Regions from separate parts of the Paenibacillus sp. NRS-1781 genome, predicted to be linked through region 1. Evidence: a T-box and tRNA genes for the amino acid it is inferred to sense, from the RefSeq annotation. Region 1 holds a T-box; the other regions hold tRNA genes.
The links. The T-box of region 1 lies ahead of leuS (leucine--tRNA ligase). A T-box ahead of a tRNA ligase gene usually reads a tRNA of that ligase, here a tRNA-Leu.

Region 1 (7,718 bases):
GATTGACTGCGTAAGCGCCTGTGAAGACACCTGTTTTATCCTTCGCCAAATCCGTGCGCTCCAGATCGCTTTTACGGACAGCTTGCTCACGGTATTGATTGACGGCATCCTTTTGCTCAAGTGTAGTGATAACATCCACCAACTCCTGCTCAGGAGCCAGCACACAGTAGCTTGCGCCGAACAGCGTATCCGGGCGGGTTGTAAATACCGTCAGTTGCTTGTCATGGCCTTCAATTGGAAAATGAACCTCTGCCCCAGTAGACTTGCCGATCCAGTTCCGCTGCATATCCTTAATGCTTTCGGACCAATCCAGCTCCTCCAAATCTTCCAGCAGACGATCCGCATATTCCGTAATTTTCAGCATCCATTGACGCATGGGTTTGCGAATGACCGGATGACCACCACGCTCACTCTTCCCGTCAATAACTTCTTCATTAGCCAGCACCGTACCCAACGCAGGACACCAGTTCACAGGTACTTCAGCCACATAAGCAAGGCCGCGCTTGTACAGCTGGATGAAAATCCATTGTGTCCATTTATAATAATCAGGGTCAGTCGTACTGATTTCACGATCCCAGTCGTATGAAAAACCAAGCGATTTGATTTGACGGCGGAAGTTATTTACATTTTTCACCGTAATTTCACGCGGATGCTCTCCCGTATCCAGCGCATGCTGCTCGGCAGGCAGACCAAAGGCGTCCCAACCCATCGGATGCAGTACGTTGTAGCCGCGCATTCTTTTATAGCGTGAAACAATATCCGTTGCCGTGTAACCTTCCGGATGGCCTACATGCAGACCAGCCCCAGACGGGTACGGGAACATATCCAAAGCATAAAACTTCGGTTTGCCCGGCTCTTCCCCGGTACGAAACGTTTTGTTCTCATCCCAATATTTCTGCCATTTTGGTTCAATACTTTGCGGTTGATAGCCGTGCTTCGGCTGTGTGTCTGTCATTGTCATTTCCTCCTCAAACGGTATGCAACAAAAAAACCTCTGCATCCCGTAGCGTGTCAGCGCTAGGGACGAGAGGTTATATTCCCGTGGTACCACCCTAGTTAGCAGAAAGCGTTCTTCACCTTCTACTCCCTTTGCACCTGATAACGGAGGTGATCCGATGCGGGTTAATAACAGGGTTCAAGCACCTGTATAGGGCATTCCTGCGTTGGCCACATATCTCCGAGGCGAGTTCGCTTTGTACTGTCAACCGGCTTGCACCATCCGCCGGCTCTCTACATGTCCAGACAAAACTACTATTCCTCATCAGCGATTGTTTAACCGTTAATAATGCCACTATTATATTGAAAACCGCGAAAAAAGTCAAATAAGGACTACATCTGGTGCTAAACACCAACTTCATTCGTTTGCTCCATGACACACGGAGGCAAATGCTTTATAATTAGCTCCGAACCAGATTGAGATGAGTTGAGATGAGAAAGGTGAGATGAGACATGGCACAAATTAAAATTTACGGAATAAAAGAAGCCCTGAATCCGATCAAGGAGCAGCTTTCAGAGGTGATTCATTCCGCGGTGGTGGATGCGTTCCAATATCCCGCCGACAAAAGATTTCATCGTTTTTTTCCTATGAATCAGGAAGACTTCATATTTGCCCACGATCGCTCAGAGGCATACACCATTATTGAAATTAGTGTGTTTGAAGGCAGAACGACAGAGGCTAAAAAGCACCTCATCCAGCTGCTATTCCAAAGAATTAACGATTTAGGCATTGCCCCGCAGGATCTTGAAATTACTATATTTGAGACACCGAAACAGAATTGGGGCATTCGCGGTGTACCCGGTAATGAACTTCAACTGAACTATAAAGTAAACATATAATTTGAAGCTCTTATGAAAAAGACGCCCTTCATGTCAGCATGAAAAGCGTCTTTCTTTTTCCATATTCACTTGATGAAGGTTCATTATTTTACAGCAACATAAAATAATCTCGCCGCGTCATCTCCTGCTTCTATCCATTCAAAGTCCGCATATACCTTCACATCGCGAAAACCGGCTTTGGACAGTTCCGCCTTCATCCAGTCCGGATCATAGGCACGTTGCACATGAATTTCCTCGAACCGCTGGTATACATCACGCCCTTCATTTTCTGCTCTCGCAAAAATGCTGAGATGATGCTCAATTTCACAGCGTGGAGTGTCCAACGCACAAGTCCAGATATATGAAATGGAGCGCTCGTCCAGTACAAAGGGCTGCTCCTCATCATAACGCACGAACGTCTGTGGATGATGCACATCGAACAGAAAGGTACCGCCAGGCTTAAGGCCGGCATACGTTCTGCGAAAAGTAGCAGCAATGTCCTCTTCCTCCAGCAAATAATTCAGACAATCGCAAAAGGAAATGACAGAATCCACGGGCTCCGGTAAATTCCATTCCCGCATATCCTGCTCTATCCAGCGGATGCTCCCCTCACGGAACAAACGCTGTCCTTGCGTAGTCGTTTCCATTTTGCGACGGGCTACCGCCAGCATATCTGAAGACAAGTCGATACCAGCCACCTCGAAGCCCGAGTTAACCAGTGGAATCGTAATGGAGCCCGTTCCACAACCCAGCTCTGCCACCGTATGCGGCATACCATGCTGATCCCAAGCCTGCCGGACAAAACGAAGCCAGTCCGGGTACGGCATGTCCTGCATCAGCTCATCATACACATAGGCAAACTTCCGGTAAGAAGCCATTCTTTATTCCCCATTCCCATCCTTCGGTTCAGGCATTTTCTCCACCAGGTAGGTCCAGTTTTCTTTTTGTGTAACCATTCCTTCCTTCATCAGCTTGCCCATGGCACGCTTGAAGGCGGATTTACTGATACCAAACCGTTGCTTAATAATATCCGGCGGCGTTGCGTCGGAATAAGGCATACCGCCACCCGGGCGCTCCTTCAGAAAGGCAATGAGCCGATCCGCATCCTCATCACGGCCCACTTCCTTGCGCGGCGACATCGCCAAATTCACCCGACCATCTTCACGAACCAGCGTGACCCGTACCTTAACCTCTTCACCCAAGCGAAGCATCCGGTTACGTTCGGAGGAATGGATCATGCCAATCGCGCCAAAACCAAGCACGCCCCCGTCAACCAGAACAAATGTCCCCATCTGAAGCGGCTTGTACACCGTTGCCTGCACCCACGTATTGAGCCATGAATCAGGTGCATGGAAGGACAATGGAGCCAACTCCTGCTCACCCGCCAGCTTAGCACGTAGCCTGCCCTGCTTATCATGTTCCATGATAGCATAGACGTAGTCGCCCACCTGAGGGTGCAAATCCCGGTTCTCAGGCAACTCGCGAATCGGCAGCAGCAATTGACGACCCAATCCCATTTCCAAAAAACAACCCAAACGCGGATGCACATCCGCCACCTGAAGCTTTGCCAGTTCGCCCAGCGAGAGGAATGGCTTTTTCATGGTAGCGGCCAAACGGTCCTCTGTATCGTGAAAAATAAATACTTCCAGCCGTTCTCCAACCTCAACCTCACGTGTCAGCTCCGTATAATGCAACAGTACATCCTGATCGCCGACTGTGAGAAAGTAGCCGAATGGGGATACCTCACGATCTACCATAATCGTGACATAAGTACCAGCAATCAGATTCATACCTTCTCCACAACCTTAGCGTCCGACCAAAGTCTTTCAATGTTATAATATTCACGCTCGTCGCGATGGAATACATGCACTACGACATCTCCCAAGTCCATCAGAACCCAGCGACCGGAATCCATTCCTTCGATCCCTTTGATTGTTGTACCTTCATCATGAGCGCGTTTGCGAATTTCCGTCACAATCGCCTGTACCTGAGTATCCGAATTACCGTGGCAGATTACAAAATAATCTGCTACAAGAGATACGCCCCGCAAGTCAAGGGCTACAATATTCATGGCCTTCTTATCTTCAGCGGCCTCAACCGTAATTTGCATTAATTTCTCATTAGTTATGGTCATTCATGAACCTCCGATTTTCTCTGTTTTAGTTGTTGGATCAGATCATTTCGCGACAGTACCGTCAGCGGAAAAATAACCTTTTGCTTCTCCAGCAGCAGTGAAATCGTGGAATCAAATCCAGCGACAAGACCCTGCTCCAAACTTTTTTTCGCCTGTTTGCGGATATGATCTACCTCAGGGAAATCTCGTCCCGGCTCGATATAATCCGCGAGACACACGACTTTGTCCAGCAAACTCATGCCCACACGGCCTGAGGTATGCCAGCGAATGGCATTCCGTATTTCAGAGTCTTCCACCCCATAGTCTCTCGCTGCAACGCAATATCCTACCTCAGAATGCCACAGTTGCTTGTCATGCTGCAAAAGCCCTTGGTCACATTCGGGATGACTGCGAATCACTTCCTCCATCTGCTGAACGGACCAATATTTCGCTACATCATGCAAAATAGCCGCTAATTCGGCCTTATCCGGGTCCGCGCCATACCGCTTGGCAAGCTCCACGGAGGTATGCATGACACCCAGTGTGTGCTTCCAGCGTTTTTCAGGCATTTGACCGGATACAGCCTCCATCAATTGCTCACGGCTGTACTTCATACAAACCGCCCCTTGTAATGTAGTCATGCACACGATCAGGCACAAGATAGCGAATGGTGCGCCCTTCCGCAACACGTTCCCGAATATCCGTCGAAGAAATATCCACCACCGGCATATCCGCCAGCAGCACCTTGTTCTGCAAATAATGCGGTAGTTCATTCAGCGCAAGCTGGAAACCGGGACGCCGGACACCGATAAAACAAATCCGCTGTGCCAGCTCCTCAATCCCCTGCCAATGGGGTAAGTAATTCACCATATCTGCGCCGATAATAAAATAAAAATCTACAGCAGGATGCAGCTCCTGAAGCTCTGTGATCGTGTCAATAGTATAAGATACCCCACCTCGAAGCACCTCAATATCCAACACTCCAAAAGCAGGATGGCCTGCCACCGCTTCACTCGTCATCTCCAGCCGCTCTATGCCGCTCGCCCCCGCCTGGTGCTTGTGCGGAGGGATATGGGAAGGCATGAACCATACATGGTCCAGCGCATAGGCATCCCTTGCCGCTTCTCCAGCCAGCAGATGTCCAATATGAATCGGGTCAAATGTACCGCCCATAATACCGATTTTCATAGTCTTCTCCCCGCGTGTTTATCTTCTAGGCAGCTCGATTTGCTTGTTATCACGGGATTCCTTGTACAAAATAATCGTGCTCCCGATGAGCTGTACAAGCTCGGAACCTGTTTCCGTAGCCAGTTCTTCCGCAATTTCATGCTTGTCATCCAGACAGTTGTTCAAAATCTGCACCTTCATCAGCTCGCGCTTTTCAATCGCATCGTTAATGTGACGCATAAGATGCTCATTCGTACCGTTTTTCCCTACTTGAAAAACCGGGTCCAGATGATGCGCCATCGAGCGCAGATACCTTTTTTGTTTACCTGTTAACATGTATACTTAACTCCTTCATAACCACATATGCCATGCGGAAATTCCATAATTTTAGTGTGAAATCCGACTTACGACAGGCTTCTCAGCACAGCCGCTCTCATTTCATCTACAGCAGGGGCTACGCCCATAAAATACTCAAAAGCCACTGCTCCCTGATACACGAACATACCCAAGCCTCCGTGTACAGTGCAGCCGCGCTGTTCACGGCTTTCGCGCAAAAATCTCGTTTCCAGCGGGTTGTAGATCAAGTCACTCACAATGATTCCTGCTGGAATCAGACTCGTTTTCAGCGGAAGCTCATCGGATAGAGGAGACATTCCTACCGAGGTCGTATTGATCAGCACATCCACCGATGCAAGCACGCTCTCCGCTTCATCGTTAGAATAGCCCGTCACAGGGATTGCTTCCGTCGTCCACTCCAATGCCAGCTGCTCGGCCTTATCGCGTGTCCGATTCAGAATAATGACCGATTCCGGTTGTTCCTCCAGTAACGCATGAATCACACCTCTGGCTGCACCTCCGGCTCCGAGGACCGCAATTCTTGTGCCTTTCAGCTTGACCGAAGTCTCTTCTTTGAGGGAACGCACGTAACCGATCCCGTCCGTATTGTAACCCTTAAGACGTCCGTTGTCGTTCACAATCGTGTTGACAGCACCGATGAGTCTGGCTCCTTCATCAATCTCATCCAAATATTTCATAACTTCAACCTTATGGGGAATCGTCACATTGACTCCGCGGAAATGCAAAGCCCGAATCCCCTTCATGGCGTCCTCCAGCTGATCAGGCTTGACGTGAAGAGGAACAAAATCTCCCGCTATCCCCGCTGCCTTTAAAGCTACTTTATGCATGAGAGGCGATTTGGAGTGCTTGATCGGATCACCCAATACGCCCAATAATACAAGACCTTGTTCGGTCACTCCAGACTCCCCGCTGCTCATCGTCGTTCTCCCCCATGTTGCAAAATATTAGGCTGCACAAATACATGAACGGCGGCAGGAACCTGAATCTGTTCCTTGCCGCCCGATCACATGGTTCAACATTCGTTAAATCAACGAAGGCCGTAGAAGGACACGGATTCCCCGAGGAGCATGAACCGCTACCAAAGCCCCGTTTTCACTATTGACCCTGATCCATCCCAGACCGGAGATATAAATATCCGATTGAGATTTACGAGGAACGCGGAACTCATGTCTTGTCCATTCCGGCATATCTGCCAACTGATCACGTGTCGGCGGTGACAACAGTTCTCCGGCATGATCTTCGAACAGTTGATCCGCCCGCTCCAGCTTGGTGCGATGAATTTTAAGACCACCGTTGATGTAGCAGGTGAACGATTGATGTTGACCTTCTACAAAATCAAACCGAGCCATCCCACCGAAAAACAAGGTTTGTCCGGGGTCCAACTGATAAGCAGCTGGTTTCAGCGGCTTGTCCGGCATAATGGCGCTCAAATCCTGCCGGGACACGATTTCACTGAACCGCCAAGGGTACACAATACCCGGTGTATCAATAATATGCTTACCGTCGTCGAGCGGAATATTCACCATATCCAGCGTCGTTCCCGGGTAACGGGATGTTGTTAACTCCTGCTCCATATCGCTATGATCACGGATCAAGCGGTTAATGAGCGTGGATTTACCAACATTTGTTGCACCGACTACATACACATCCCGATTGCCGCGCAACTCGGACACCACATCCAGCAGACGATCAAAGCCTTGATTTTTTTTGGCCGAGCACAGAACGATATCAGCCGTGCGAAGTCCTTGCTCCTTAGCCTGTTTTTGTACCCAATTCAGGACCTTGTTCCAGTTCGTTACCTTAGGCAACAAATCCGTCTTGTTCACAGCCAGTACAACCGGATTAGAGCCTACAAAACGTTGTAAGCTGGAAATCAGACTACCTTCAAAGTCAAAAATATCCACAATGTGGATGACGAGCGCGTCCTTATCCCCAATCTGGCTAAGCAGTTTCAGGAACTCATCCTGATCCACGGCTACCGAAGACGTTTCATTATAGTTTTTAATCCGAAAACAGCGCTGGCAAATGACAGGCTCTCGTGTAAGCAGTTTTTCCAGAATATATCCCGGCAGCTCCGGGCTGGTGGTCTGCATCGTTATACCGCAGCCACTACATTTGACGGCAGTTCCGCCGTCAGGTCTTTCAGTCATTCTTCTTTTCCTCCTCAAGCCATAAGCCTTTCTTACGTAACCTTGTGAGCGCGATTCGCTCCAGCCGCCGATTAAAGCGGGTCATGATTCCTTCATCATGGATGGATATTGGCAGC
Region 2 (7,718 bases), on a different contig from region 1:
CTTGATCTGCTCATTCATATTCATTTCATCTACCTCCTGAAAAGGAATAATTTGCTCAAGAATGATTCATACTGTTAAAAAGATTCTCTTTGAAAACGATTTCCATTTAATTGTACGCACAAGTTCCTGTACAAGTCCAGATGAAAAGTACAAGTTGCTTTGCAAATCCTGATTTCGAAAGGAAAAATGCTTATGAAATTCAGAACAGACATCGCTTGCGCACTCGGTTTACTGGCAGGCACAACCTTTGGCAGTGGTATTGCTTTTTTATTCGGCTGGCAAGCCTATCAGGCTTTGACCTCCGTAGCTGTCTTCGGCGTTACCGGGATCATGATTACCATCGCTGTTTTTCGTGTGCTTCATCACAAATCGGTTTCTACGTCAGATCCCCGATAGTCTCAGCTACTGAAACAAGAACACTTCGCTTGTACGGCACCATTCCGCCCACTCCGTTTGCATGTACCTTTTTTAGTTCAGCTTATATACATTTGCCTAACATATGAGGAATTTGCATAAATCCTGATATAAAAAAACGGGCCTCACAAGCGATTTATTTCGCTTGTAAGTGCCCGCTTTTATTGTGTGTGTAGTACAATTCGCTACAATTGCCGATCAGCCATGATGCTACTGAATATCTGGATTTACATCCAATTCATAATCAATTTCATCAAACCCGAATCCAAACAACTGAAGGAAATCCAGACGATATTGGTCAAGGTCGCCCCGTTCAGACACATTTTCTGTAGTAATCCCGGACCAAGCCTCTTGAACAGCCTGCTGGACATCCGCTCTCATTTCCCAGTTGTCCAGACGAATGCGCCCTTCATCATCGGTTTCCACTGTCGCTCCACTATATAGCTTCCCGAACAGACGCTGCGCTTGCTCGATACAGCCCTCATGCAAGCCCTTTTCCTTCATAACCTTAAACAGCAAGGAAATATACAGAGGTACAACTGGAATAGCCGAGCTGGATTGTGTAACCAAAGCTTTATTTACTGAAACGTAGGCTTTTCCAGCGTAACGCTCCAGTTGCTTCGTTAAGGTATGCGCAGTGGCCTCCAAGTCATTTTTGGCTTGGCCAATGGTTCCTTTACGGTAAATGGCCTCCGTGATCGCTGGACCAATATACGAGTAAGCCAGTGTGGTTACCCCTTCTGCCAGCAGATCAGCTTCTTCCAGCGCTTTTAGCCATAAGGACCAATCTTCGCCTCCCATTACCGTTATCGTATTTTCGATTTCCTCTTCCGTAGCCGGCTCCAGCGTAATCTCCGATACGACACCTGTATTGGTATTCACCGTTTTATCAGAAAAAGACTGTCCGATGGGCTTGAGAACAGAGTTGAAGGTTTCACCTGTATCAGGATGCGTCCGTCGTGGTGAGGCGACACTATACACAATTAGATCTACCTTGCCCAGCTTTTCCTTAATCAGCTTCAACGTCTCCTGCTTGATTTCATGGGAAAAAGCGTCACCATTAATGCTTTCTGCTATGTAGCCAGCCGCTCTAGCCGATTCCTCAAAGGCTACAGTGTTGTACCATCCAGCCGAGGCTGTGCGTCCTTCTGAAGCGGGGCGTTCATAGGATACACCTATGGTATCGGCTCTCATACCAAAGCTGGCAGCAATACGGGAAGCCAGTCCATAGCCGGTGGAAGCTCCGATCACAAGCACCTTTTTGGCCCCTTGTATTGAAGGATTTTCTTTGATGTAGTTGATTTGACGATTGACATGAGCCGCACATCCTCCTGGATGCGCAGTAGTACAGATAAAGCCACGGATTTTCGGTTTAATTATCATTTCAAGGGTCCCCCTACTTTGGCATTCATTTAATATAGATGGAATGGTTGTCCAGTCCTAACTATATAGCAAATCAGCTTTAGGCTCAACCTTTTACGGGCGTAATACAGCAGTCAACAAGACTCTAAGAACATCTGTGAGTTCCTTCCACTGCAAGCCGTGAGATTCCGGGCAATCCACACAGGGCATGAGCGTTTTGTCAAGTACATCTGCATCCAGGTGAAGCCAAAAACCGTCAACCTCTCGCTGATAAATGAAATCATTCAAAATTTCCGCAGGTCTGGTACCCCCTTCCCGAAGAGAGCGTTCCGCACTGAAGCAGGTAATGCCTTCCGTCTTTGCCTCTTCTATAATGCTCTGCTCCGGATCTGATTCGCGATAGCCGAAGGTCAGGGCATTGGAACTTTGAATATAAGGTTTTCGATTTTCCAGATTGGTTAACATATCTGTTCCTTTACCCGTAACAATAGCCAGGTCCATACCAGCCACAACGGCTTTATCTCTATTTCCTTTATGATAATAATCTGGATGTGCGTCCATATATGATCCCTACTATGAAGAACCGGAACGGCTTGACAGTCCGGAGCAATTAAATGATTTGCTACAAAAGTATGGAGTGTTATGCGATGAAACGGTAGCTCTGAAGGAACTAACAGCCGTGCGTGCTTACCGCGACAAACTGCGCGATTTGATTATGAGTGGAAGTGATGAACAACTGGGAGAGTTTTTGACGGAGAGTGAATTGCATTCCCCCCTGCGCCCACGATTAAATGCACAGGGAGACGGCAGCTTTCGTTATGTGTACAGTCCATCTGATAAAAACACAGGCAGCTTGGCCGACCGTATGCTGGCGGTCTGTTCGCGTACGCTCGGAAGAGAGCTGACCCTGTACGGAAGACCAAGACTCAAAGTCTGCGTTTCAGATCCTTGTCGTGAAATATTTTCTGATCATTCTAAAAACGGACTACAGCGGTTCTGTAGCAAACGGTGCTCTACCCGTTATCATGTCAAGAAACACCGGGAATCACAATGAAATACACGCTCAGGTAAATGACTAATGCTACGTTCATCCCTTGGGTATTGCCACCCCATTATAGATAACAGAAAAGGTTCATCATTGCTACAATGAGCAATGATGAACCTTTTCTGTTAATGATGCGGTCGAGAGGACTCGAACCTCCACGGGGGTTAGCCCACACGGACCTGAACCGTGCGCGTCTGCCAATTCCGCCACGACCGCATAATATGTATTCATTCCGATGTCTAGTTATGTAGCAGGACCATAAATACGTCTAATACATATAATCACCGTAATTAAGATTATAGCGCCCGTAGAGAATAAAAGCAAGCCATTTTTATATAATGTTTTCTATAGATAATTCCCCAAAACATGTGAAAACAACTGGATTTCTCATACCATATATGGTAATATGGACGCATCAGGAAAGGAGGTGCGTCAACATTAGTAATCAGATGTTGAACGTGTCCCTTACCCGGTCCGCCATTCTCTAATTTTCAGAGATGACGGAGGCGCGGGATACGGATCAATGCTTTAAATAAGCGCCACGGGTAGAAAGACCGTCTTCGGACGGTCTTTTTTATGTTAAACATCACATTATCGTAACAAGATTACATACTGGGAAAAGAGGTCATTCTATGTCTATTCGACCGGGGAATGTGGAAGAGTTTAAAGAATTATCAGCTATATGGCTGGAAGCTTCCATAGAGGCCCATCATTTTATTGATCCACAATATTGGACATCATAGGTTGGCGAAATGGAAGATAAATACCTTCCTCTAGCTCAAAACTACGTTATTATACAGGACGATCACACTATTGGTGGCTTCGTTTCCATGATAGATGGGTATTTGGCAGCTTTGTTTATACGTGTAGGTTCCCAGCGAAAAGGCTATGGCAAGTTAATACTAGATTGGGTTAAGAAGCAATATGATCAGATCCAATTGAAGGTATATCCGTCCAACACAAAGGCATTAAACTTTTATACCAAAAATGGCTTTATCATTCAAGAGGAATCGGTTGATCCAGCAACCCGTGAAAAGGAATTTGTAATGGTTTGGACAAAGCACAATTAACATTAAAGCTACATTATCTCAATGAAGCCAAAGGGCTCTGCTCCCGTAAATACGGTAAAAGCAGAGTTTTTATATTTTACATACACTAATATATACGTTCTCTCATTTCAGCCCGTAAACCTCGGTATATAAAATTTGTTTAAACGGCGCAAAATCCTGTTCTGTCAGCACATACGGATAGCTCATAATTTGAAGCCTCAGATCGGTCTGTCCTTCCCTCAAAGGAGGCTGTACATACTCAAAATCATTGAGATGGAATCCCAAGCGTTCATAAAAACCAATTCTTCTCCGAGTCCATTCATCCTCAGGTGGCTCAACCTCCAGCACTACTGGTTTATCGGACTGTGAAATAAATCTGCTCATGAGCTTTTTACCTAAACCGCCACCACGTATAGCCTGATCTACCGCAATATGCTCTACAAACCGAAAGTGTGTAAATTCCCAGCCTGCCAGAAAAGCGATCGTATGCCCTTGCTCATCCTTTTCCGTGATTAAGCGATAACAAGGATGAGTAAGCAGTGCCTTTTGCGATGCATATATTCTGCATTCCGTTTCAGGAAAAGAGGCTTCCATAATCGCATACACTTGTGAGAATTCAAGTTCATTCATTTTATACTGCCAGCTCCTTTAATGATTATGTTATTTCATACCTTGTGTAATTCCGTAAGCGTCAGCAAAATATGCTCCAATAGCTCCGGGATATCCTCCATCTGATCTTCATTAATTTGTCTGGAAAATTGAAGCTCAATCTTGTTTTGGTATGTAGCTGCCTTTTCCCCGTAAATAAAGCTGAGCGTTTGGACTGGCCTAAGATCCGGCTTCCAAATTTGCGTCAATACATCTTCAATCTGGCTGCACTGTGTTTCAATCTCACGAATCTCCATATAGAAGCTAAGCAGCAGCACACATCCGGGGATTTGATCTTCGATCTCCAAAATTTCTGCAGCCAGGTTATTTAAATCTGCATTTAAGCGAATTTCTGCCGTCACACCGGGTCGTTCCCTCAGCCTGAACTGTATAGCGAATTCACGCGACATCACGGACATTTCCAATCGGTCGATCCGTTGCGTGATTTCAATACGTGAATCCAGACTATCCAGATCGTATACTGCATTTTCCATACCTACTTTTAAATTATCAAAAACCGTCGGGTCAAACATGTTCATTTCACCTCTGCCTGTCATTCCATATGTTTCATACATTTACATTCAAATAGGTTTCCAATCCAATGAGTATATCATAAATATTTGCAGCCAAGAAATTCACCGAATTTCCAGCAAAAAAAGCTCTGATCATGTATTCCATTTTGAGCTGTTAGTACATACTTCATTTCCTTTCAACATAACTTCCTTAGATTTTACTTCTGAGGGATGAAAAAATACACCTTTGTAACAAAATGTTCTATTATATTTATTTTATTGATAAATATACCATTTTATTGTTTCAATTTACTGGGAAATCATATACAATTGAACTGAGTTCTATTACTAATATATTCATATTAATGAATATAAATCCCAAAAAGAGAGGTCGCTTATTCATGAAAAAAACGTTGTTAGCTTCATTAGGTCTGACACTTATGTTAAGTTCTTCTGCCGGAATCGCTTTAGCCGAAGAAGCAAATCCTGTACCAGTAGCAAAGGAATCATCTCTTGCCTCTGTACTTGAATATCATGAACAGGAGCCAAATGATAGTTTTGAACAAGCTAACTATTATTTTATAGGTGATGGTGTCATTGGAACCCTCGGGGAAAAAGTACAAGGAACTTGGGAAAACTACGATGTATTTACATTTAAGGCTTTTCAATCAAACAATGTTCAATTTACAATTCAGGGAGATAGATATTCTGATTCTTGGTTAGAACTAAAAATTTACGATAGTAACGGTAAATATGTTACACGATCAAGAGACGGTCAATATTTTCTTAATGTAAATCTTGAAAAAGGTAAGAACTACTACTTTACCGTCAATGCGTTTGGACTTCAGCCTGGAGGACATATATTTGACTATAAAATCTCTTCTGAAGTTGTAAAATAGACTAATTAAATTTATGTAACTTTCCAAATAGTTAAATTATTATTTACTGCCTGCTGTTGTGTTGGATACATACAAAAGGCGCGTACAAAAATAAAAAACTCTAACTACACCAAGAGCCTCGCCCCTATCTCAAGGGGCGAGGCTCTTGGTGTTCAGTCATTCTATTCGGTGCACTCAGTTCTTTTACCCCTGTGTAAGTCTTATGACAAACGGGAGCTAAAATCCTCATAGGAGAACTGGCGGATCACCTTGATACCTTCTTCGTCGTTGTAGCTGGCGATGGCTGGCAGGTTGACTCCGTTGAACATGTGGTTTTTGACCATCGTATAATGGGCCATGTCGCAGAATACAAGCTTGTCTCCCGGCTTCAATGGCTCTTTAAAAGAATAGTCGCCAATCACATCTCCGGCCAGGCAGGTAAGGCCACCGAGTCTGTAGGTGTGTGCATACTCACCAGGCTTGCCTGCATCAATAATATTCGGACGATAAGGCATAGCCAGTACATCAGGCATATGACATTCAGCGGAAGTATCCAGAATCGCAATATCCATTCCGTTTTTCATCGTATCCAGGACTGTAGCAACCAGATAACCGGTATTCAAAGCAATAGCTTCTCCCGGCTCCAGGTAAACCTGTACACCATATTTATCCTGAAAATATTGGATGCAGCGTACCAGCGTGTCCAGATCATAGTCTTCTCTGGTGATATGATGACCGCCGCCAAAATTAAGCCATTTCATTTGCTTAATGTATGGCCCGAACTTCTCATCCACGACTTTAATGGTGCGCTCCAGCGTGTCGGAATTCTGTTCACACATCGTATGAAAATGAATACCATCCACGCCATCCAGATCCTCAGGTCTAAAGTTAGCCAAGGTCGCACCCATTCTGGAGTTGTTGTAGCAAGGATCATACAGCGGAGTTTCGATTTCCGAATATTCCGGATTGACCCGAATTCCAATTTCTATCTTTTTGGAAGTCACGCCTTGCACCTTACTTTTGAACCGTTTCAATTGATCGAAGGAGTTGAAAACGATGTGGTCAACATACTCCAGTAGCTCGTCAAATTCACTGTCAACATAAGCGGGTGCGTATACGTGAACCTCCTTGTCCATTTTTTCGCGACCCAGTCTCGCCTCGAACAACGAACTGGAAGTTACGCCTTTTAAATATTTACCAACCAGAGGAAATGTCGAAAACATCGAAAATCCCTTAAGCGCAAGCAAAATATTGCAGCCTGTTCGCTCTTGAACAGAATTTAAAACCTCAAGGTTTTTCACAAGAAGTCTTTCGTCAACAAGATAACAAGGTGATGGAAGTCCGCTAATATCAATATTCATCGCAGGCCTCAATCAAGCAACGTTGGCGTGAAGCTTTCTTGCCATGGCAATCCGTGTTTATTCAGTGCTTCCATGAATGGATCTGGATCAAATTCCTCAACGTTGTATACGCCTGGTTTTTTCCAGATGCCTTTAATGATAAGCATTGCGCCGATCATGGCAGGAACGCCTGTTGTGTAGGAAATGGCTTGGGAGCCAACCTCAGCATAACATTCCTCATGATCACACACATTGTATACATAATACGTTTTCGGTTTTCCGTCTTTAATACCCTGGATGATACATCCAATGTTCGTTTTACCCTTGGTTCTAGGACCCAGGGAAGCCGGGTCTGGCAAAATGGCTTTCAGGAATTGCAATGGAATGATTTGCTGTCCTTCGTAATCAATAGGCTCGATGGAAGTCATACCTACGTTTTGAAGCACGTTCAAATGATTCAAGTAATTGTC
Region 3 (7,718 bases), on a different contig from region 1:
GGGAACTTTCCTCGTTTCAGTTTTTAAGCTTTATTCCTATCCCAGTGTTTAATTACACCGGTACTGTAATCCCGATTATCTTTGCCGTATGGGCAATGAGCCATATTCATAAAATTGTCAATAGATTTATGCCAGAAGTGTTAAAAACCGTAGTTACGCCAACGTTAACCTTGTTTATTTCAGGCTTCCTTGCGTTATCCGTTATCGGTCCCATTGGCATTCACCTAGGCAATGGCTTAGCTTGGCTTGTTCAAGGCTTATTCGGTATCTCTCCCATCCTTGCTGGCGTTGTTGTTGGTGCGATTCGACCTTTGGCTGTCTTTACTGGCATGCATCATGCAATGACTCCGATTGCTTTGCAGAATTTTGCAACACAAGGTTACGATATGTTAATGCCTATGATGTGTATGGCTAACTTTTCAATCGTAGGCGCAACATTTGCAGTGTATTACAAGGTAAACACACCTAAAGAAAAATCTATTATTGTTTCAGCCGCCGTCTCTGGTCTTTTGGGAATTACTGAACCCGCTTTATTCGGTGTTCTGGCTAAGTATAAAAAAGCTTTTCTAGCCGCCATCATCGCAAGTTCAGTTGCTTCGGCTTTTATCAGCTTTTTCGGTGTCCGATTGTATGGATATGTGTTATCCAGCATATTTAGCATTCCCGCTTATTTTGGGCCTTACTTTATCTATGCCATTTCCGGAATGATCATTGCTGTCGCACTCTCCTTTACAATTTGTTATCTGTTTTTAAGCAAGGTAGATGTTGTCAGAGCTAATGAACCTACGCAGCTCAAATAATCGTCGCCTATCGGTCCCGTTGCCCGTGTTCGGAATAATACTCCGTCATCTTGAAAAACAAAAAAACGCCCTTTGAGACTGACTTCTATCGCTTGACCTACAGTCTGTCCCCAATGAAAAAGAGCAGGAGGGATATTCCCTCATTGCTCTTTTTGCCTGTGTGGTCACTCCACTAAAAGCAAAATCAACAACCAAAGACCACTAGGTTAGCGGGTATCAGTTCCTCAAGGCGATTGGCCGACTGGACGCACAGACTCAAGTGTCAGCGCATCCCACGGTATTACAATTTGATGTTTTTTCATATCACGAAACTCCTCTGCCGTCTGTATTCAAGGTGATAATATAGTAAAAAATGACCCGCAAAATTAACGGGTCATTTCCACAGCTTTTTAAGGGTTTTGAGTTTATTGTATGACATGGAGCAGATGAATCCAGATCCTTTGAAGTGAACTGAACCTCCGAATATATCTGTTTCAATTTTGCTAATTAAGCTGAGATTAATTTAGGGTATCCTTATAATGCGTTGTCACATAACAATTGGTGGTAAGAATCCGCTTTCCATCTTCCATATATCAATTCGTTTATTGACTCTTCTGATCTTTTTTCTTCAGCTCTTCTGGTATTGGTGTAGCGCCAAATACTGTTTTTTCATTTTTAATAGATTCGCCAGCGTATTTCCCAAGTTTTACATTTAATGCTCTTGCCAATCTCTTGTCCATTTCCGTTCACCTCCTTTCCATAAAGGAAGAATACTGAAAGCTTGTATAACTAAAGATAAACATATTATGTGTGATTGTACACAGAAATTCAACAGGCAAATGGAAATGCATATGATTTTGAAATACTTATGGTTTGCAGACTTTTCAATATAGATAAAATGATTAGGTGCATAAACAAAAAACACTAATAATGAGCAAACGCTAATAATTAAAAATGTCGATATTCCCATAGAGAAAAAAGGTATAGTAACACATACTGCTGTTGTGAAAAATAAACAAAATGTTAGACTAGAGAAATGTGCCCCTCCTGAAAATTTTCTTATTAACATAAGACTGCCAAGCGCTAATAACGACCCGAAGAAATGACCTGTTAGCCAGCCTGTAAGTGAGACAAAAAATATAGTCGAAAATTCAGTAAGCCTTATCCCGAGTGCATATTCCATCACTTCTACACTTGTAGGTCCATCAGGATCAGCTTTTTTTATTTCCGTTGCGATGTGCCTGGATAACGCTTCTAGCATCCTCGTAATCCCCCCGATCTGAAAAGAAATAGGACAATCCGAAAGTAAACAATGAAATAGAAAGTAATCCTATTGTACTAGAGTTATATAGCATATATAAAGTAATAGAGATGGTGACCGCTGATATTAGCGCACCTATAATTAACATCTTATTTAGGGATGAGAAATAATTTTCACCTCTTAAAAAATCGTGTGGAGGCTGAATTATAAACGAGAATCCAAAGTTATATTTCCCCATAACAAAAGAAATCAAGTATGCAATAATGATAGAAGATAACTGAATAAAGTAAATAGAAAGCCCAGAAGTATAATTGATAGCACCCGGTTGTGCTACTCCGAAAAAATTCGCAAATACATATACAAATAGCTGTAGGTTAATGTAGGCTGTTAAACCAGAACCTGTAGAAAAAGCCGCAAGATGTGTTTTGATTCCTAAACCAAATCTAAAAAAGATTATCATAAACAAATACTGAAACGGCAAATCTAATTTAGGCACACCTATAACCACCCTCATTAGAAAGGAAAACAAAGCTATGCCAATTGCGTAAAAAAGTATTTTTCTACGATATTCCCAAACGGGAAGCATATAAAGCTTTAAAACCAAAGTAACAACGGCCAAAGCATCGAATACCCCAATTAAAATATATAAAAAAGCAGATAACACAGATACACCATCCTCCTATTTAGCCTGCTGTAATTGTATATTTTATCTCAGGTAAGTAGCAATGCAATAACCTTTTATTATGGTAAAATTTTACCACCGTGTGAGGTATATTTTTGGGGTTGTGTATCAATTGATCGTTTACGAGTAATTGATTTATTGCTCCAAAATCCATTTTTCTAATTAGGCTCTCGTTTCGCGAGCTGGATAGTACCATTCCCCTCCGATCTTTCTCTTTGAGAATCTGGGATCATGGAAAAAATACAAAGCAACTACGAACTCCAAACACCAACTGCCTGTTCATGAGAACCTTTTAAACCAGCAGTTTGTTGCTGAGGACCCAAACGAGGTGTGGATGACGGATATTACGTATATTCCCACCGATGAAGGCTGGCTTTATTGGGCGAGCGTGATGGACTTGTACAGCCGCAAAATCGTAGGATTCTACATGGATTCTCGGATGACTAAAGAGTCAGTCATTCAGGCCCTTGACCAAGCCTATCGTGTCCAACGACCGGGCAAAGAGGTTCTGCATCATTCAGATCGTGGGAGCCAATACGCATCTCACGAGTATCAAGCTAAGCTGGTTAAGTACCCTATGAAAGGCAGCATGAGCCGCAAAGGGAACTGTTATGACAACGCCTGTATCGAATCCTTTCACAGCGTTCTAAAGAAGGAACTGATTTACTTAGACCACTACAAAACCCGTCGTGAGGCAAAGAAGCAGATTTTCGAATATATTACATGCTTTTATAATGGAAAACGAATCCACTCTTCCCTAGGTTATGTATCTCCAAATCAGTATGAACGATTGTACCGAAAACCCGCTTGAAGGTGTCCATTCTATTGACAGTAGTCCAAGAGGTTGACACATGCCATTTGAGTATATATATGCTTGTTTCTTGGTGCTGGCTGCCTTTTGTCTCTTTCACGGCACTAAGGAGCTAATTCAGGCGCTTCGGGAAATAAAAAAAGCTCTGCCGACCAATTAAGGTTAGCAGAGCTTTTTGATTAGATTGTTCAAAATCCACACCATTTATCTTATTGTGGAATATCCTATAAAAGTAACATTAAAGCTTTAGTAACCCACCAGGCAGCAGTTTCATTCCCAGTCACTTGCAAAGCTCCTGCATATATTGCATCTTCAATAGCTCCAGTGAAGTTGTCAACAACACCTAGGATCTGTAAGAAACCCTCAACTCCAATAAAAGCTTTCACTGAGGCCGGAAGTTTATCAAATCCTGCTTTTAAAGCTTTTACTGCCCAACTCAATTTCCCTTGTGTTTGATACTCTCCACGGTCTTCTTTATTTTGGATGGCTTTAATAAAATCATTTTTTTCCTGCTCAGACAAATTGAAATATTCGGAAATACCTTCGATATCTTGTAATTCTGATTCACTAAGAGAATCCTTAGCACTACTAGAAACACTACTAGAGTCTGTAAAAGGCAATGCGTACATTGAGGCTGGTACCGCAATCACACCTGTTAGTAAAGTTGCGGCCATAAGTGAGGTTATCCAAACTTTTTTCACCACTTCAACTCCTCATTGTTTTTTATATGCATTTACCATTGATGTAATCATCACACTATTTATGGTAAACTATAGTTTATTTTATAACAACTTCTATTTTCAATTAAAAGGAGGTATTTTGTGAAAAATATTTGGAGATTTATCATCGCACTGCTCATCGGCAATATTATTGGGAATCTAACTTACGGAAGGCTAGAATTTTTTCAATACAACACTGGAACTGGATTTTTTACATTAGAAAATATCATTAAGTTCATTATCGACTACGGTCTGGCTGTGATTATTGCATTAATCATATATGTCCTGATTGGAAAAGTTTTTACGAGAAGTGATCAGGAATAAACTAAAAGGACTCCATACTGGTGGTTATAGACCAGCGGAGTCCTTTTTCACATCTACTCTAAATTCAAACTGATTCCGCATATAATACACTCTGGCAATCTTAATCGTATCGGGTGAAAACTTGTGGTACTGCAAACAGAAAAGTGGATCAGCTACACTTAGTTGGACAATAAAAATGAGGGCTTGTAGAACAAAACCTATCATCCTAAGGAGCGGATCTCTACAATGCCGAAACAACGACATACTTTTACAGCAGAGTTCAAGAAGCAAATGGTGCAATTATACGAGAACGGGAAGTCAAGAGCAGATTTGGTGGAGGAATATGGCCTCACAGCCTCGGCTCTAGATCGCTGGATTAAGCAAGTTCAGCCAACGGGCTCCTTCAAGGAGAAGAACAATCGTTCACCAGAAGAGAATGAGCTGATCGCTTTGCGCAAAGAAAATCAGCGTCTCAAAATAGAGGTCGATATTTTAAAGCAAGCCGCGCTGATCATGAGACGAAAGTAGCTATCATCCAGAACAACCCTGATAAATACTCGGTATCAGCCATGTGTGACGTCCTGCAAATCGCAAGAAGCACGTTTTATTACGAAGCCAAAGAAGAGTCGAAGGAAGATGACGTGACCACATCCATTGTGGACATTTTTCACAAAAATCGAAAAGCTTATGGCACCCGTAAGATTAAAACCAAGCTCCACGAACGCGGGTTGGTCGTTTCCAGACGTCGAATCGGTCGAATCATGAACGAGCGGGGACTCGTTTCAACATACACGGTGGCGCAATATAAGCCCAATAAAGCCGCTTGTAACGAAGCTGCTATCGCCAATACACTGAACCGCGAGTTCAGCCAAACAGAAGCCAAACGCTTCGTGGTCAGTGATCTAACCTATGTGAAAGTCCAGAACCAGTGCACTATATTTGCGTGCTCGTTGATCTGTTTAATCGAGAGATCATCGGCCATAGTGCAGGTCCCCATAAGGACGCTGTACTGGTTTCCCGCGCCTTTGCGACGGTGAAAGGCGATCGGTGTGTAGCAAGGTGGAGATCGCAACTTTGTTTTCCACTCTGGGACGGGAAAGCCCTATTACCACATAACGCCATCCCAACGATGGAAAGACTAGTGTGAGCGGAACGGATTCCGTAATGTTCACTTCATGGACTCCGCCACACCAATGCAACCTATTTGCTAGGACGGGGTGTATCAATCAAGGCGATTCAACATCGACTGCGACACTCCACTCAGGTGACCACAGATACCTATGCGCACGTCACCAAGAAGCCCAGTCGCAAAACAACAGCTCACCTTGACATCTTCGATCCAAAAGTTCGTCCCCAAGAGCGAAAAAAGCGCTCGCTCCCTGTGATATGAAAGTCATGATTTCAATCACTAAAAAATAAAAAATCCCTTGATTATCAAGGGATTCAAGAGTAAAACTATAGTGCCGAGGACCGGGATCGAACCGGTACGGTAGTCACCTACCGCAGGATTTTAAGTCCTGTGCGTCTGCCAATTCCGCCACCCCGGCATAAATTTAGGAACGCTATTTTTCATACTTACTTCACTTATAAGTATCGGAGAAACATCCATCTTATGTACAAAATGGTTCTCGCTATGTAAATACCGTTTTAATGGGCACCAACATATAATACGACAATTTCAACGAGTTGTAAAGTACTTTTTTCTAAAATAATAAAATTTCTTTTCTTGTATAACTCGGGCGCATTTGAATACAATAATAAACGTCTTTCCAAACTACCAGAAGGGGTGTTACGAATGCGTGAAGGTATGATTCCAGCTGTTCTTGGAACGGTAGTATCGGCTTCAGGCGCTGTGTTGCTGAGCAGTAAGTACAAGCTTGCGGCTACAGGCATTCTCGGTTTCGGACTGGCTCATGTTGTTCTGGGAGCGATTGATCTGATTGAGCATCGCTAGTCGTTTGGGAAGTGCCGGGCGGGAGCTATTTCCTCCCCGGCTTTATTTTTTAGCCGCTTTAGCTGCCTTGAGTATTAACGTTTATATAAAGCGTGCAATATGCTTGCACTCGTAAAGGAGCGTGTGATGTATTATGAAAGAAAACATTAGGGAACCAAAGAATCGCACCGTCGATCAGGTCAAACATGAACAGTCGTTAGATCGCGCGAGCCAGGCTTTAATCGTATTCCTGACATCCATGCTGATACTCCTGCTGCTACAGATATGATTGATGAAGCGATAAACCGTGGCATGGACAAGCTTCGTAACGATTTTACAGATTAAAACCTGGGTCATAGGGCACGGGTTACTTAAGTCGCATTAACTAAACAGACTTATATAGTGATTCCTAGAGATCATTTGAAAATAAGCATAAACCAGCCAATAATCGAGACCCAAAGCACAGCACTAATCAAGACTCCCCATACGATGCCTACTGAAAAATTCCCTTCACTCTTCGGTACAGCATGGCCAAATTTCATTCTAAGCTTCATTTGATTCCAGTTCATAGAACCCCCTCCTTAAGTTCTATTTCGGAATATGAAGCTCATTTATGTAGATCAATAGTCATGTTTTTCAAAAAAATAAAAAAGGGTTTTTTGTCCTATCATCCAGATCGGGGAAAAAGTATCACGGCTATTCCGACCAAACAAATCAAGCCACCCACGATATCGTACAAATCTGGTGTCTTTTTATCAATCCACCATCCCCATGCAATGGAAAGGACTATAAAGACACCTCCGTATGCTGCATACACACGCCCAAAGGAGGAGAAAACCTGAAAAGTTGCAATGACTCCGTAGACAGCCAAAATCACCCCGCCGCAAAGTCCGACATACCATGTCTTCCCTTCACGCAGCCACTGCCAGATCAGATACCCTCCCCCAATTTCAGCTAAGCCAGCCAAAATAAAAAGTAACGCTGCCTTTAACACCATTTCACATCCCTATTCTGATAATTTTATCGACTTTATTTCTTAGTTGCCATCCTTACAGCACTCGACCTAAAATAATAATCAACGCAATCACGCCAACCAGAATAAGCAGATTGCTGACCTGATGCCATAAGCCAGAGGCTCCCTTAGAGTGAAGCTTCCGCTGGTTCACATCAAAATTCGCTTTGGCTCCTTCAGCATCTACAGGGCTGGAAAACGGTCGATTATCTTCATTC
Region 4 (7,718 bases), on a different contig from region 1:
GCCGGATTGGACGGTGCGTAATTACTGGAGCCTGAACCGGCCCCATTATAATCTATGCTCGATACCCTCCCCTGAAAAAATGCCGGATTCGCAAAGGACTGCCCGATCAGCTCGGAGCCGACTACCTGACCCTCGGCATTACGAAGCATACTGCCATTCGCCTGCTGCGGAAACAATACCTGTGCCACGCCCGTGCTAACCAGCGGATAAGCGAGGCCGCAAAGGAGGATCATCAGTACCGAGGTACGCAAGGCTACTCCTATAATGGTGCCTCCCCGCATCTCTTCTCTCTCCGGCTGTCCATTCGGCACAGCCCCCGTCTCTGGACGCTTGTTATTCCCCTGCCGGGCAGACCCGGCTTTTTCGTGGGCAGCAAATCTGCGTCCAGACATCATCCGATAAAAGCCACTCATGTTGCTCACCCTTTCCGCTTCCATTCAGTATCCAAAATGCACACCTTCACAGGCTGCGTTAAATCCACAAATGTACTAGCAAATCAATAGCTTTAATGCCAACAAACGGCACCACCATACCGCCCAAACCGTAAATCAGCAAATTCCGTCCCAGCAGACGATCCGAGCTCATGGGCTTATACTTCACGCCCTTCATGGCCAGCGGGATCAGAAGCGGAATAATAACAGCATTAAAGATCAGCGCCGACAAAATAGCAGATAGCGGAGAGCCAAGCCCCATCACGTTCAATGCGCTCATTTGCGGAATCGCCAGCATGAACATCGCCGGAATAATGGCAAAATATTTGGCAACATCGTTCGCGATACTGAATGTCGTCAATGCACCGCGTGTCATGAGTAGCTGTTTTCCGATAGCGACCACCTCAATAATCTTGGACGGATCGGAATCCAAATCCACCATATTGGCGGCTTCCTTGGCTGCAACCGTGCCACTATTCATGGCAAGCCCCACATCAGCCTGCGCCAGCGCAGGAGCATCATTCGTCCCGTCCCCGGTCATGGCAACCAGCTTGCCCAGCTCCTGCTCACGACGAATAACCGCAATTTTATCCTCTGGCTTGCTTTCAGCCACAAAATCATCCACACCCGCTTCCCGCGCAATCGTCGCAGCCGTCAGCGGATTATCCCCGGTACACATGATCGTATGGATACCCATTTCCCGGAGCTGATCAAACCGCTCCTTCATGCCCGGCTTCACCGTATCCTTCAAATAAATAATGCCATATATCCGATCATTCAGCGCGACAGCCAGCGGCGTACCTCCTTCAGAGGCCACCTGATTCGCTTTTTCCTCCAGATCGGCTGGGACGCTACCGTTTTGCGATAGTACCCACTGCCGGACAGAGTCCACCGCGCCCTTGCGTACCTTTCGTCCATCGGCCAGATCCAGACCACTCATCCGGGTTTCCGCCTTGAACTCGATAAAGGTCCCGCCTGCTGCCAAGGATTCATCCAGTGTGTACTCCTGCTTGCGCATCAACTCCAGAACTGAGCGCCCCTCGGGCGTCTCATCCTTCATCGAGCTCATCGCAGCCCACTTGACTAGCTCTGCCTCTTCTACGCCCCCTACAGGCACGAATTGGCTCGCCATCCGGTTACCGAAGGTAATTGTACCCGTTTTGTCCAGAATCATTGTATTGATGTCTCCAGATGCTTCTACCGCCTTGCCTGACATCGCCAGCACGTTAAACTGGGTGACCCGGTCCATACCAGCAATCCCGATGGCTGACAGCAGTCCTCCAATCGTGGTCGGAATCAGACAGACCAGCAACGAGATAAGCACGGGAACAGGCAAGTCAATGTTAAAATGACGAGCAATCGGTGCCAGTGTCACCACCACGATCATAAAAATAATCGTTAAGCTGATCAGCAGGGTATTCAGCGCAATCTCGTTCGGCGTCTTTTGGCGCTGTGCGCCTTCCACGAGCGAAATCATTTTATCAATGAACGTTTCGCCCGGTTCTGTCGTAATCCGCACCTTAATCCGGTCACTGACCACACGCGTCCCGCCGGTTACCGAGCAAAAATCACCACCCGATTCCTTGATCACCGGGGCCGATTCTCCCGTAATCGCCGATTCATCCACTGAGGCAAGACCTTCAATCACCTCACCATCGCTCGGAATCATCTCGCCCTGGGACACCATCACAATGTCACCCTTGCGCAGCTCGGTCGAGCTGACCACCTGAATCTCATCCCCGACAAGCTTATTGGCTTGAGTATCCTGCTTGGATTTTTTCAAAGAGGCAGCCTGTGCCTTACCCCGCCCTTCCGCGAGCGCTTCGGCAAAGTTAGCAAAGAGCAGCGTGAACAACAGAATCATAAAAACCGCCAGGTTAAAGCCCATTTCGTTACCCGTTCCAAAATAACCGGGGAACAGCAGCATCAGCAGCACGACCAATGTGCCGATCTCCACGACGAACATGACTGGATTTTTCATCATGATCATCGGATTTAATTTCATAAAGCTATCCTTGATCGCATGCTTCAAGATGCTTTTATCCAGCATGCGTTTGCGTTGTTCCTTCATGATCAAGCACCCCGTTCATTCATTCTCATTCTCATTTTCTTCTTCCTGTTCATCTTCTTCACATGGTCAAAAACTCAGCCACAGGCCCCAATACGATGACGGGCAAGAAGGTCAACGCACCAATCAGCAGCACAACCCCGATCAGAATCGCCCCAAACAGCTTGTTGTCTGTGCGAAGTGTGCCCGTCGTCACTGGAGTCGGTGCTTTGGCATTCAATGAAGCCGCTACAGCTAACAGTGCAACAATAGATACATATCGTCCAAAGAACATAACCACACCCGCTGTCGTGTTCCAGAATACGTTGTTATCCGCAAGACCCTCAAATCCCGAACCGTTATTAGCCGCAGATGACGCATATTCATATAACACCTGAGTCAACCCGTGATATCCGGGGTTCGTGACCGCATCGTATCCCCAATGACTCATAAAGGCGAGCGCAGTCGGCACCAAAATGAGAAACGGATGTACCAAAATGGCAATCGCGATCAGCTTCATTTCCTTGCCTTCTATTTTCCTGCCCATAAATTCCGGGGTCCTGCCGACCATCAATCCACATATAAACACACCCAGAATCGCATACATCAGCATATTCATCAGCCCGACACCCTTACCGCCGAAAATGACGTTCAGCATCATTTCGCCCAAAGCAGCCATACCGCCCAATGGAGTCAGTGTATCGTGCATGTTATTGACCGAGCCTGTCGTAGCCGCCGTCGTCACCGCCGTGAACAATGCCGATTGTCCGATGCCGAAGCGGACCTCTTTCCCTTCCATGCTACCCTGAGAAGCATCCACCCCCAGTGCCTGAATCAGCGGATTACCCGTTTTCTCTGATACGTACGTAATGGCTAGGAATACGAGAAACAGTACCATCATGGAGCTAAATATAATCCACCCCTGCTTGCGATTACGAGCGAATAGCCCAAAGGTATACGGCAGTGAAGCCGGCATCACCCACATCGCCAAAATTTCCAGCACATTCGTCCAGGGGTTTGGATTTTCAAAAGGATGCGCCGAGTTGGCCCCATAGAAACCGCCCCCGTTCGTCCCCAAGTGCTTGATTGATTCCAGCGAAGCAACGGGTCCCAAGGCCATTTGCTGCTGTGTTCCGCTCAGCGTCGTGATATCCGCCGCAGGCTGAAGCGTCTGCGGTACTTTCAATCCAACCAGCACCAGTGTAAGTACAAAGGCCAGTGGCAGGAAAATCCGTATAATCGCTTTGATAAAATCCTGAAAAAAGTTGCCCATTCCTTCTCCGCGCCGCGTCAATCCTCTCATAAAAGCCGCAGCAACCGAAAAACCGGAAGCAGCCGAAGTGAACATCATCATCGTAACAAACGCCATCTGTGTCAGATACGTAAGCCCGCTTTCTCCGCTATAATGCTGGAGATTCGTATTGGTCATAAAGCTGATCACCGTGTTAAAGGCCAGTGACGCCTCCATATTGCCGTTTCCAGTCGGGTTACCGGGAAGCAGTCCCTGCAAGCGCAGCAGCACATAGCTGATCGCTACAAGCACGACATTCGTAGCAATAAAGCTCATCACATACGTGGTCCAACGCATGCTCTCCAGCTTTTTCAATCCTATAACCTTATAAATCAACTTCTCCGTCCCGCCAAAGACTCGATCCGTCCGATTTGGTTCATTGGAGAACACATGATATATATAGGTGCCCACTGGTTTCACCAGGAGCAGCAATATCACAATCACAATTCCAATTTGCAGCAGCTCCATCATCTATTTCCTCCCTCAAAATACTCCTGCGTTTGGACAACAGACGGGTTCATCGCACCAGTCGAATGCACACGTTTGCGAAAGCCCGCTGACTCTGATGTTTCATCCATGATCTGCTGTCCCCCGCCCGCTTGATCCTGCTTAGCTGATTAGAACTTTTCAGGATTCAGGAGTGCGTAGATTAAATACACAAATACAATAGCCGTAAGCGCAAGCACAACCATCATCCCTTTCGCCCTCCTTTGGAGGTCTGCGCATCACACCAGCGTACAAGCATCAGTATCATTCCATAACTCACAGCCATCACCAGCAGCATGTATATATCCATCATGTTCATACCCTCCCGTATCCGTTCTTAATTCATCATTCTGACACTCTCGTAAAATCGCTATGCAACTAAATTCGCAAATTTTAATGTATACCAGCACACCGTAAGCGACTATCCGTTCAGCAGGAAACCCACCTCTCCGTTCAAAGTGTAGATCACATGGTCCGCTCCCAAACCTCGATAAATCCCTTGAGGATTACAGCCGTGTGTAATGACATAGATCGGATCTGCTGTCAGCGGCCGGCATATTTGCAGAAAACGGCACGTCAGATTCAAGCTGTTCTCGAACAAATACACGCAGCCAATTTCTTTTTTGGGAAAATTCCATTTCCCCGCTTGCATCGTATTGATGCGCACAACATGCTCCACACCCATTTTTTTGAGCTGTCGTTCCTCCTGAGCGCTATTCGTCAGAACCGCAAACGCCAGTTTTTTGAACATAAGCAATTTCACAAAATTTCTGCCCGTTTCATTTGGTGCAGTGACAATGATTAGCCGACCTTCCATCAGTAGCTCCTCTCCCGGTATAAAAAGACAACAAAAAGAAGCCAAAGGAAAAAGGCTTTCCTCCGGCTTCTTACGTAACCATGATAAAATAAACCATGGCTGCACACGGCGGTTTGTTGCCTCTCCCTGTACGCTTACGAGGTTAGCTGTCGGATTCGGACGTGAGAGTCGCCCTATTTCTGGCACTTGGCCAGAAAATTCACCCCATGAGACACACGGCCCTCTAAAAGCCGCATAGATCCCGTTTGGTTCCCCCGCTTTTGCAACTGCAAAATTCAGCGCTATAGACAATTCGTTGCTGCTTCATTCACTTCATTTGAAATTACGTCTTGAATCATACACCCGCGCAAGGAACACTGTAAAGCTCACCTGCGGGGTTATAAATCGGTCTTTAGAGCATAAAAGATTAATAACAGCGCTTACAACATAAATATTCTTCTCCCAGCTCCTTCAAGCTCGGTTTTTCATCTCTTTTCGAAAATGAAGAGGCATGTCAATATTGACGTATGGGGAGCGTTTTTTGTCCTTTATTTGTAAAAGAGAAAGAAAAAGTGCTGTATGCACCTGATAAACGGCGCATTACATCTATTTATAGGTTTGCAACTCTTCGTTAAATTTCTTACAATTTAATTGTAGAATATCAAATTAGGAGGAAAACCATGACCGTTTATGAATATGATGCACAAACCCTGCAAGGGAACGTAATTCCGTTGTCCACATACGAAGGAAAAGTACTGCTCATCGTGAATACAGCCAGCAAATGCGGGCTAACCCCCCAATACAAGGCGCTACAAGAACTATATGACCAATACCAAGAGCAGGGTCTTGAAATCTTGGGGTTTCCCAGCAATCAGTTTGCCAAGCAAGAGCCAGGTTCCAGCGAGGACATTTCGGAGTTTTGCCAGATCAACTATGGAGTTACATTTCCGATGTTTGCCAAAATAGATGTCAATGGCGATCAGGCGCACCTTTTATTTCGCTACCTCACCCAAACAGCTCCCGGCGTATTAGGCTCCAAAGCGATCAAATGGAATTTCACTAAATTTTTGATTACACGCGAAGGTAACGTATTTAAGCGCTATGCCCCACAGACAACTCCAGATAAACTGACGGGGGATATTGAGAAGCTTTTACAGCAAAGCTGACAGGCTATTTCATCACCTTCTCACAAGCAGCCGATCCAGGCAACTGCTCCTGCGGCTAGGAAAAAGGATATTTTAGTTCAGCTTATATAACAAAAAAAGCATCCAATCACGTCAAAAACGTGTCAGGATGCTTTTTTAACTGTGTCTTGCATGTAATGCGGTCGAGAGGACTCGAACCTCCACGGGCGTACGCCCACTACCCCCTCAAGATAGCGTGTCTGCCATTCCACCACGACCGCAAATTCTAATGTTTTGAGGCAACAGATTTATTATACTCCCTTGTATTCTATTTGTAAACATAAATACAACAATTATTTTAAAGTCATATAATATAACATGTAATAGCTATAAAAATATTTAATTTGACATGTCAGCACTATGAGTGTAAATATATATTACATAATATCTCTATTTTTTCTAAGTACTTTTCTGAATGCGCTTTTTAAAGTTATTTAATTTAACATGAACATTCTATTCCAAGGAGGCGAACCGCATTGCACAAAGGCAATCGTTTGCTGAACTACGCATTGCTGTTGGACCCTTCCCTGCCTGTCGGTGGCTTCACTCGTTCCTACGGGCTGGAGGAGCTGTTTCGCAATGGCCGCTTAACCTGTTTACAAGACTTGGAACACTATGTACGCACTGATCTGCTTCCTCAGTTCACATCCCTCGATGGCATGGCTATCAAAAGCCTCTATATCGCTGTTCAGCAAAATGATGGTTGGCGTATCGCCCTCATTGATAAAATGCTGCACGCCCAGCGCTCTTCCCTACAGCATGTGAAAGAGTCACGCCTATCTGGCCAACGCCTGCTTAAGCTCGCCAAAGCCTTGTACCCTTGGCTTGAATTTGACCAACTCGAAGCTACACTCATCCAATACAATGCGATTGGTACACTCGCAACCGTTCATAGTTGGATTAACGTTTCCCTTGGAAATAATGTAGAGCAGACCATTCACGGCTACCTTGCTGCGGCAGTGTCCTTCTGTGTCGAAGATGCTTTTAAGCTGCTCAATCCTCCTTCTGAGGAAAAGAACCCTGTTATTCAGCGAATGACCAACGAGCTGCTAGCCGCATGGAAACAATACAATGTCCCTGAGTCAGAGCCAACCGCATTTCAGCGCGGACTTCTGTATAGGCATTGGTCCAGCTCCTACATTACTCAGCCACCCTATATGAGCAGCAGCCACCAGCGCGGGTGAACTTCACTGATTCCTTCGTACGCCCTCGTTATACGCCTCCTGCATCCCCCTGATGCCTGTTTTCAAAATTCCAGCACCAATGCCAAAAGCACTCCCACCACTTTTTCCAGTGGCAGAGTGCTTTTTTTATCCGGAATACAACTGCAATTTCGCACAATTAACAGGCTTCAGATGGATCATCCAGACCATTCATCACTTAATTAAGTTATATTTTTATCCGAATTACGTATTTTAGATTGTAAAAACACGTATAAACGTGTATCATAGTTTCAGATGGTTAATTCTAACATGTTTACTGA

Region 2: it encodes a tRNA-Leu, which carries the amino acid that the T-box ahead of leuS (leucine--tRNA ligase) is inferred to sense. The anticodon was not compared.
Region 3: it encodes a tRNA-Leu, which carries the amino acid that the T-box ahead of leuS (leucine--tRNA ligase) is inferred to sense. The anticodon was not compared.
Region 4: it encodes a tRNA-Leu, which carries the amino acid that the T-box ahead of leuS (leucine--tRNA ligase) is inferred to sense. The anticodon was not compared.

Annotation. Positions count from the first base shown of each region.
Region 1 is NZ_JBITPI010000027.1:37,617-45,334, reverse strand. It holds gene leuS (leucine--tRNA ligase) at 1-955, opposite strand, end outside; T-box leader at 1,017-1,274, opposite strand; gene ACIFO6_RS11425 (tautomerase family protein) at 1,450-1,836, shown strand; gene ACIFO6_RS11420 (class I SAM-dependent DNA methyltransferase) at 1,920-2,693, opposite strand; gene ACIFO6_RS11415 (CvfB family protein) at 2,697-3,605, opposite strand; gene rsfS (ribosome silencing factor) at 3,602-3,949, opposite strand; gene yqeK (bis(5'-nucleosyl)-tetraphosphatase (symmetrical) YqeK) at 3,946-4,542, opposite strand; gene nadD (nicotinate-nucleotide adenylyltransferase) at 4,526-5,116, opposite strand; gene yhbY (ribosome assembly RNA-binding protein YhbY) at 5,135-5,431, opposite strand; gene aroE (shikimate dehydrogenase) at 5,500-6,369, opposite strand; gene yqeH (ribosome biogenesis GTPase YqeH) at 6,475-7,602, opposite strand; gene ACIFO6_RS11380 (YqeG family HAD IIIA-type phosphatase) at 7,595-7,718, opposite strand, start outside.
Region 2 is NZ_JBITPI010000039.1:12,683-20,400, forward strand. It holds gene ACIFO6_RS14695 (sn-glycerol-1-phosphate dehydrogenase) at 1-24, opposite strand, end outside; gene ACIFO6_RS14700 (hypothetical protein) at 193-396, shown strand; gene fabV (enoyl-ACP reductase FabV) at 625-1,797, opposite strand; gene ACIFO6_RS14710 (arginase family protein) at 1,891-2,337, opposite strand; gene ACIFO6_RS14715 (CGNR zinc finger domain-containing protein) at 2,336-2,830, shown strand; tRNA gene ACIFO6_RS14720 (tRNA-Leu) at 2,954-3,037, opposite strand; gene ACIFO6_RS14725 (GNAT family N-acetyltransferase) at 3,574-3,891, shown strand; gene ACIFO6_RS14730 (GNAT family N-acetyltransferase) at 3,994-4,500, opposite strand; gene ACIFO6_RS14735 (hypothetical protein) at 4,536-5,051, opposite strand; gene ACIFO6_RS14740 (hypothetical protein) at 5,432-5,929, shown strand; gene nspC (carboxynorspermidine decarboxylase) at 6,130-7,269, opposite strand; gene ACIFO6_RS14750 (saccharopine dehydrogenase family protein) at 7,278-7,718, opposite strand, start outside.
Region 3 is NZ_JBITPI010000044.1:108,117-115,834, reverse strand. It holds gene ACIFO6_RS16200 (PTS transporter subunit EIIC) at 1-800, shown strand, start outside; gene ACIFO6_RS16195 (hypothetical protein) at 1,382-1,519, opposite strand; gene ACIFO6_RS16190 (accessory gene regulator B family protein) at 1,492-1,962, opposite strand; gene ACIFO6_RS16185 (hypothetical protein) at 1,991-2,704, opposite strand; partial or broken gene ACIFO6_RS16180 (IS3 family transposase) at 2,958-3,533, shown strand; gene ACIFO6_RS16175 (hypothetical protein) at 3,758-4,234, opposite strand; gene ACIFO6_RS16170 (hypothetical protein) at 4,355-4,576, shown strand; partial or broken gene ACIFO6_RS16165 (IS3 family transposase) at 4,802-5,594, shown strand; partial or broken gene ACIFO6_RS16160 (hypothetical protein) at 5,739-5,945, shown strand; tRNA gene ACIFO6_RS16155 (tRNA-Leu) at 6,017-6,102, opposite strand; gene ACIFO6_RS16150 (hypothetical protein) at 6,351-6,509, shown strand; gene ACIFO6_RS16145 (hypothetical protein) at 6,905-7,057, opposite strand; gene ACIFO6_RS16140 (YnfA family protein) at 7,156-7,482, opposite strand; gene ACIFO6_RS16135 (hypothetical protein) at 7,538-7,718, opposite strand, start outside.
Region 4 is NZ_JBITPI010000017.1:53,153-60,870, reverse strand. It holds gene kdpC (potassium-transporting ATPase subunit KdpC) at 1-413, opposite strand, end outside; gene kdpB (potassium-transporting ATPase subunit KdpB) at 472-2,502, opposite strand; gene kdpA (potassium-transporting ATPase subunit KdpA) at 2,561-4,237, opposite strand; gene kdpF (K(+)-transporting ATPase subunit F) at 4,387-4,461, opposite strand; gene ACIFO6_RS07185 (hypothetical protein) at 4,677-5,072, opposite strand; cyclic di-AMP (ydaO/yuaA leader) riboswitch at 5,188-5,363, opposite strand; gene ACIFO6_RS07180 (glutathione peroxidase) at 5,732-6,217, shown strand; tRNA gene ACIFO6_RS07175 (tRNA-Leu) at 6,374-6,456, opposite strand; gene ACIFO6_RS07170 (urease accessory protein UreF) at 6,730-7,419, shown strand.